DNA from 3 places in the Jeongeupia sacculi genome. Region 3 is predicted to be linked to each of the others. Evidence: predicted binding sites of a transcription regulator. Region 3 holds the regulator's gene; each other region holds the start of a gene.
What was found. Region 3 encodes FNR, which switches genes on or off when oxygen is low (the NO sensors DNR and NnrR bind a similar motif). Its sites were predicted from a motif close to TTGATNNNNATCAA; they were not measured.
Positions count from the first base shown of each region.

Region 1: ccoN (cytochrome-c oxidase, cbb3-type subunit I) is a predicted target of FNR. The motif match lies at 1,349-1,362, and genes of this name have one in related genera.
Region 2: JLC71_RS09740 (formate/nitrite transporter family protein) is a predicted target of FNR. The motif match lies at 1,428-1,441, and genes of this name have one in related genera.

Region 1 is NZ_AP024094.1:1,080,758-1,083,025, forward strand. It holds gene ccoN (cytochrome-c oxidase, cbb3-type subunit I) at 1-1,195, opposite strand, end outside; gene ccoS (cbb3-type cytochrome oxidase assembly protein CcoS) at 1,410-1,601, opposite strand; gene JLC71_RS05115 (heavy metal translocating P-type ATPase) at 1,601-2,268, opposite strand, start outside.
Region 2 is NZ_AP024094.1:2,044,336-2,046,603, forward strand. It holds gene JLC71_RS09735 (OsmC family protein) at 1-222, shown strand, start outside; gene JLC71_RS09740 (formate/nitrite transporter family protein) at 443-1,327, opposite strand; gene coq7 (2-polyprenyl-3-methyl-6-methoxy-1,4-benzoquinone monooxygenase) at 1,518-2,171, opposite strand.
Region 3 is NZ_AP024094.1:1,310,194-1,312,461, forward strand. It holds gene hemN (oxygen-independent coproporphyrinogen III oxidase) at 1-917, opposite strand, end outside; gene fnr (fumarate/nitrate reduction transcriptional regulator Fnr) at 1,073-1,816, shown strand; gene JLC71_RS06095 (hypothetical protein) at 1,823-2,268, shown strand, end outside.

The sequences.
Region 1 (2,268 bases), 230 kb from region 3:
CAATCCACATCGACGAGATGTAGAGCACGATGCCGAGCGTGGCGATCCAGAAGTGGGCTTCAATCAGCTTGACCGAATGCATCTGTTCACGGCCGAAGAGGCGCGGAATCAGGTAGTAGATCGAACCAATGGTGATCATCGCAACCCAGCCCAGCGCACCCGAGTGCACGTGGCCCACGGTCCAGTCTGTGTAGTGGCTCAGCGCGTTGACGGTCTTGATCGCCATCATCGGGCCTTCGAACGTCGACATGCCGTAGAACGACAGTGCGGTCACCAGGAACTTGAGGATCGGATCGGTACGCAGCTTATGCCAGGCACCCGACAGTGTCATGATGCCGTTGATCATGCCGCCCCAGCTTGGCGCCAGCAGAATCAGCGAGAACACCATGCCCAGCGACTGAGTCCAGTCCGGCAGTGCGGTGTAATGCAGATGATGAGGGCCGGCCCACATATAGGTGAAGATCAGCGCCCAGAAGTGCACGACCGACAGGCGATATGAATACACCGGGCGGCCAGCCTGCTTCGGTACGAAGTAATACATCATGCCGAGGAAGCCGGCGGTCAGGAAAAAGCCGACCGCGTTATGGCCGTACCACCACTGCACCATCGCATCGACGGCGCCGGAGTAAGCCGAATACGACTTCCACATTGAGACCGGGATAAAGGCACTGTTGATGATGTGCAGCAGCGCAACGGCGAGGATGAACGCGCCGTAGAACCAGTTTGCCACGTAGATATGCTTGACCTTGCGCTTGGCGATGGTGCCGAAGAACACCACGGCATAGGCGACCCAGACAATGGCGAGCAGAATCTTGATCGGCCATTCCATCTCGGCATATTCCTTGCTAAAGGTCATGCCAAGTGGGTAGGTGATGACGCAAGAAATAATGACCAGCTGGTAACCCCAGAAGGTAAACGCGGCAAGGCGGTCGGAGAACAGGCGCGCGTTACAGGTGCGCTGGACGACGTAATAGCTGGTCGCAATCAGGCCGCAGCCGCCGAACGCGAAAATCACCGCGCTGGTGTGCAGGGCGCGCAGGCGACCGAAGTGGAAATATTGGCCCAGATTGAGTTCCGGCCAGACGAGTTGCGAGGCGATGAACACCCCGAGCAGCATGCCGACAATGCCCCAGACGACTGTCATGATGGCGAATTGCCGAACCACTTTATAGTTATATGTGGCTTGGTTTTCCATGGGAGCGCTCCGAATGTTCTCCAAGAACGGCGAGTTTTAAAATTTTTTATTCGAACGCAATGTTTTCTCTGGCGAGAGAACAAGTGCCGGGTGATGAAGGCACTTTGCGCAATTTACCGGCGCGACTATAGCGAGGCAGGCACTAGTTCAACCTTGATATAAATCAAGCCGGTCGACGACCAACGTGCATTTTACCGTGCCATACGTCCTTCAGTCAGTTGTTTTTTTCCCTTCGGGCCTCATTTGCGGGTGGTTGCTGCTCTGATCGATCATCGTCTTGCAAGATTCGATGGGCCGGCCCTTCCAGATCATCGAATTGCCCGCCGCGAATGGCATTCCAGAACAGAGCCCCAATCACGATGACCAACAGCACCGATAGCGGAATCAGCAGGTATAGGCTCTCCATCATTTACTCCATGGGCTGCGCGCCAGCCGCAAAGCGTTGAGGACGACCAGCAGCGAGCTTGCCGCCATGCCGACGCTGGCCAGCCACGGCGTGACCCAGCCGGCAACCGCGATCGGCAATGCAACCAGGTTGTAGATCAGCGCCCAAGCAAGGTTCTGCCGCACAATCTGCCGGGTGCGGCGGGCAAAGCCGATCGCCTCGGGGACGCGCTGCAGGCGGTTTTCCAGCAGGATGGCATCGCCGGCGCTGTGTGCGACATCGGTGCCGGCACCCATGGCGATCGAGACGTCGGCTGCGGCGAGCACCGGCGCGTCGTTGACACCATCGCCGATCATCAGCACGCGAGCCCCACCGGCCTGCAGCCGTCGCAGGTAATCGAGTTTTCCTTCCGGCGTAGCCCTGGCTTGCCAGTGGTCGATGCCGAAGCGTTGCGCCAGCCCGCCGGCGGCGATGGTCGAATCGCCGCTGAGCAGGTGCGTGCGCAGACCGCGGTGCTTGAGTGTGGCGATTGTCGTGCCGGCGTCGTGGCGCGGCGAGTCGGCAAGAATGAACCAGGCCAGCCATTCGTTTTCTGAGACCAGCGCCACCAGCGTACCTCCCATTTCGTCCGGCAAATCGGGCTGCTTGGTACGGCAGAACTGCGCTACGAAATCGGGCCGGCCGATGG
Region 2 (2,268 bases), 730 kb from region 3:
GTGCGCGACTGCGTGGTCGAGGTCGATGCCGACCGCGCCGAGGTCGACCCCAAGGTGTTCACCAAGATCCACCTGTACTTTATCGTCACCGGCCGCTCGCTCAAGCCCGAGCAGGTCGAGCGGGCGATCAAGCTCTCGGCCGAGAAATACTGCTCGGCATCGATCATGCTCGGCCAGATGGCCGAAATCACCCACGATTTTAAGATCATCGAAGCCGACTGATACGGCCATCATCGCCAATAAAAAGGCTATGTATCCGCTAACTGTTGTGGATCACTGCGCTACGCCTGCTAGCCCAAGCAACAAGCCGTATTCCAGCGTGCCGTTGGCGTCACTGGTATCGCAAGGGTTCACGCCACTTACGTGAGGTTGCAACAGTTAACGTCGACAGAGCCAATAAAAAAGCCGCCTCAGGGCGGCTTTTTGCATGCTGCATATCGAGTCACTTCATCGTATCGGGTACGCCGCACTGCTCCTTGTCCGCGTCAGTCACGCGTCGCTGGCGGCCAAAACGCGGTGCATTCTGTTCGCCGTAGATCAGCGTATACGGCAGGCCGATTACCAGCGCGCCACCGACGATATTGCCCAAGGTTGCCGGAATCAGGTTGGAGACGATGAAGTGCCCCCAGCTCACATCCAGCCCCCCCAGCATCGCCGCCGGAATGATGAACATATTGGCGATGCTGTGCTCCATGCCGAGGGTGACGAAGGCCATCACCGGGAACCAGATGCCCAACACTCGCCCGAAGGTGTCCTTGGCCGAGTAGCCCTGCATGGTGGCGACGCAAACCAGCACATTGGCGAGCACGCCCTTCATAAAGGTCATCATGAATGGATGCGAGGTTTTGCCCTGCGCGATACCGATCAGGTAAGCGGTCGCCGGATCGCCGGGCGTGATCAGATGGGTCAGGTAGACCAGGAAGTACGCCGCGCCGACCGCACCGATAAAGTTGCCGAAATATGAAATCCCCCAGAAGCGCAGCATTTCACCGACACCGAGTTCGCCCCGCAATACGGCCGAGGCGCCGAGAGCGCAATTGGAGGTAAACAGGTCGGCGCCGGTCAGCGTGACCGCGATAAAGCCGAGCGGGAACAGCGCGCCGAAGATGAACTTCACCAGGCCCGGGTTGCTGACCGCCAGACCGGTACAACCGCCGGCGACGATCACAGCCAGAATGGTACCGATGCCGATGAACATGCCGCCAAGCACAGCGATGCCGAGCAATCGCCCGGGATGCAATCGGGCCTTCTCGGCACCGGCATGGGCAATGTAGCCGACGATTTCGGCAGGGGAACGAAGTGTGGAGGACGAAGGAGAGGAAGACATGGCGCGCCTGTAGCAATAAAACATGACGTCTAGTTATACGCCGCGCACATCATGTAGTTTTGGTACAAGTTCCGAACAAAGCAGACAACAATCGGCGAAGCTGATCCAGATCAAACGGCGCACTCCCGACTACGCCTTTGGGACTAATTTACGTGTTTATTGCAATTATTTTATGTCGTATGCGCAGGCATCAGAAGCGATAGCTCAGCGAGGTCATCAGCTTGGATGTCACGCCCATCAGCGCCTTCAGCGGCAACGGCAGTTCGGCGGCGCCAAGCTCGACCGCGATATCGGCATGCCCCATCTCGTCACGGTACATCTGCTCGACAATGGCGCGGCTCTTGGCATCCTGCACCGGCAGGGTCTGCAGATGTGATTGCAGGTGCGCGCCGACCTGACGCTCGGTTTCTGCCAGGAAGCCCAGATTCCATTTGTCGCCGATCACGCCGGCGGTCACGCCGATCGCCAGGCTGCCCGCATACAAAAGCGGGTTGAGCACGCTCTTGTGGCTACCGAGTTCCTCGATCCGACGCTCGGTCCACGCCAGATGTTCGACCTCTTCCTGTGCGGCGTGACGCAGCGCCTCACGGTTGGCCGGGTCGCGCGCCGTCAGCGCCTGTCCCTGGTACAGCGCCTGGGCGCAGATCTCGCCGCTATGGTTCACGCGCATCAAGCCGGCGGCATGGCGCTTTTCGGCCTCGTCAAAATCGGTATCGTCGATATGCGCATCGGGATGTGCACGCGCACTAGTTGCCGGCGCCGCGAGCGTACGCAGCACGGTGTCGAATTCGGCAACCAGGGTATCGAGCTTGGGCAGCCCTGGCAGGGCGGGCAGTTTGAGCATGGCGTTCTCCTTGGCGTCGATTTTACTATTTATCGGCGTGCTATGATTCGGCGGATTTTCACCGCTATCGATACGGATCAGAACACGATGAAAAAAT
Region 3 (2,268 bases):
CGCTGCGCCACCGCGAGCTCATCGTCGGGCAGCGCAAAGTGATCCATACCGATGTAAAGGTAGCCGGCCGCCAGCAACTGCTCGATGCTCGCCTGCAGGATATCGAGCTTGACCTCGGCCGAAGGCAGATCATGGTCGTTGATCCGCCGTTGCGGCATGAATCGCGTCGGCATATGCGCGTAATTGTAGAGTGCAATACGCTCCGGCCGGATATCGATCACCCGCGCCAAGGTGTCATGCACACGAGTCGGCGTTTGCAGCGGCAGCCCGTAGATCAGGTCAAGATTGATCGAACGAAACCCGGATGCCCTCGCGGCATCGATGACCGCCCGGGTTTCTGCCTCGCTCTGCACCCGGTTTACTGCCTGCTGCACAGCGGGATCGAAATCCTGCACCCCGACACTCATCCGGTTCAGTCCCAGCCTTGCAAGCAACTGCACCGTCTGAACCGATACCTTGCGCGGATCGATTTCGATCGAGAACTCGCCCTGCGGCTCAAGTTCGAAACGAGCACGTATCGCCGTCATCAACCGTTCGAACTGCACATCCGAGAGGAAAGTCGGCGTGCCGCCGCCAAAATGCAATTGTTTGACGCGGGGCTTGTACGGCAGCACCGCACACTGCAGATCCATTTCTTGCTCAAGATAATCCAGATAGCGTTCGGCGCGGCTGCGATCCTTGGTAATGATCTTGTTACAGGCGCAGTAGTAGCAAATGGTGTCGCAGAACGGAATGTGAAAATACAGCGACAAGGGATGGGTGAGCGTTCCCGGTTGCAACTGCGCCAGTCGACCAAGATAATTCCCGGGCGCCATTGCGCCGAAACGGTCTGCAGTCGGGTACGATGTGTATCGCGGCCCCTTGCCGTCGTGCCGCTGGATCAGCGCACGGTCAAATTCGATTTGTTGATGTGTCATTGTGGGCGCCTGGTGGTATTTTGCTCGGTTGTGCTCTAACGCAAGCTTGCCGATAATCAACGTATGCAATCTTGATGGCGATCAATACCCAATTATCCGGCTAACGGTAATCGGTCAGCCCGCCGTCATTGCCCACCTACCAGCTGAGCGCCGCCATGCAACAAGCCCTTCAGTCTCGCGATATCACCTTCAAACAACTGCGCCAAGCCTGCTCGAACTGCAGCTTGCGCGAACTCTGCCTGCCCAATGAGTTGAGCGCTGAGGAAATGAAGCAAGTCGACGAACTGATCGGCCAGGGCAAGCCGATCAAGCGCGGCGAAGCGCTATACCGGGCCGGCGAACCTTTTCGTGCGCTGTACGCGGTTCGCGTCGGCTTCTTCAAGACCAGCGTGGTATCTGAAGATGGCCGTGAACAGGTCACCGGCTTTCACATGAGCGGCGAGCTGATGGGCATGGATGCCATCAGCGCCGATCATTACACCTGCGACGCCGTCGCCCTGGAAGACAGCGAAGTGTGCGAACTTCCCTTCGAAGAGATGGAAGCGCTGTCACGCAAGGTTCCGGTGCTGCAGCGCCATTTCTATCGGGTGATGAGTCGGGAAATCGTCCGCGATCACGGCGTCATGCTCTTGCTGGGCAATATGAAAGCCGAAGAACGCATCGCGGCCTTCCTGCTGAATCTGTCGCAACGGTTCCAGGTACGCGGGTATTCGTCGATGAGTTTTCACCTGCGCATGACGCGTGAGGAAATCGGCAGCTACCTTGGCCTAAAACTTGAAACAGTCAGCCGCACGCTGTCCAAGTTCCAGGATCAAGGCCTGATCAAGGTACAAAACCGGCTGATCGAATTGCACGACGTTGATGGGCTCAAACTGCTCGTCAACAACTGCCAAAGCTGATTGCCGGTGGCGCCTTCCATTCTGGTTCTGGCGCCGCCAACGCTGATCGACCTGCTCCGGGCCCGTACTGAAGAACGTTTCGCGGGCGGGATCAGCTGGTTTTCGCTCGCTGCGCCACCCGCATCCGCAGACCTGCACGCCGCCGGCGTGATCGTGCTGATCAACGTCAACCTCGATGATTTTTCACAATGGCGGTGCCGCCTTGGCGAACATGTGCCACTCGTGGATATGGTCGCGCATGGTGACCCGCAACAGGCACGGCAGCATGGCTGGATGATCGGCGCCGGCGGCCCGAGCGGTGCGGTTCAAGCGGCTACGCGACTACTTGATGCGCTATCACCATCAAGGCCTCGCGCCTGGCTGCATCTTGGCAATGCCAGTGCAGGGGCCTTTATCGCTGCCCTGTTGCAGCGATGGCAGCATCAATCGCTCGCCATTCTCGGCTGGCTCGG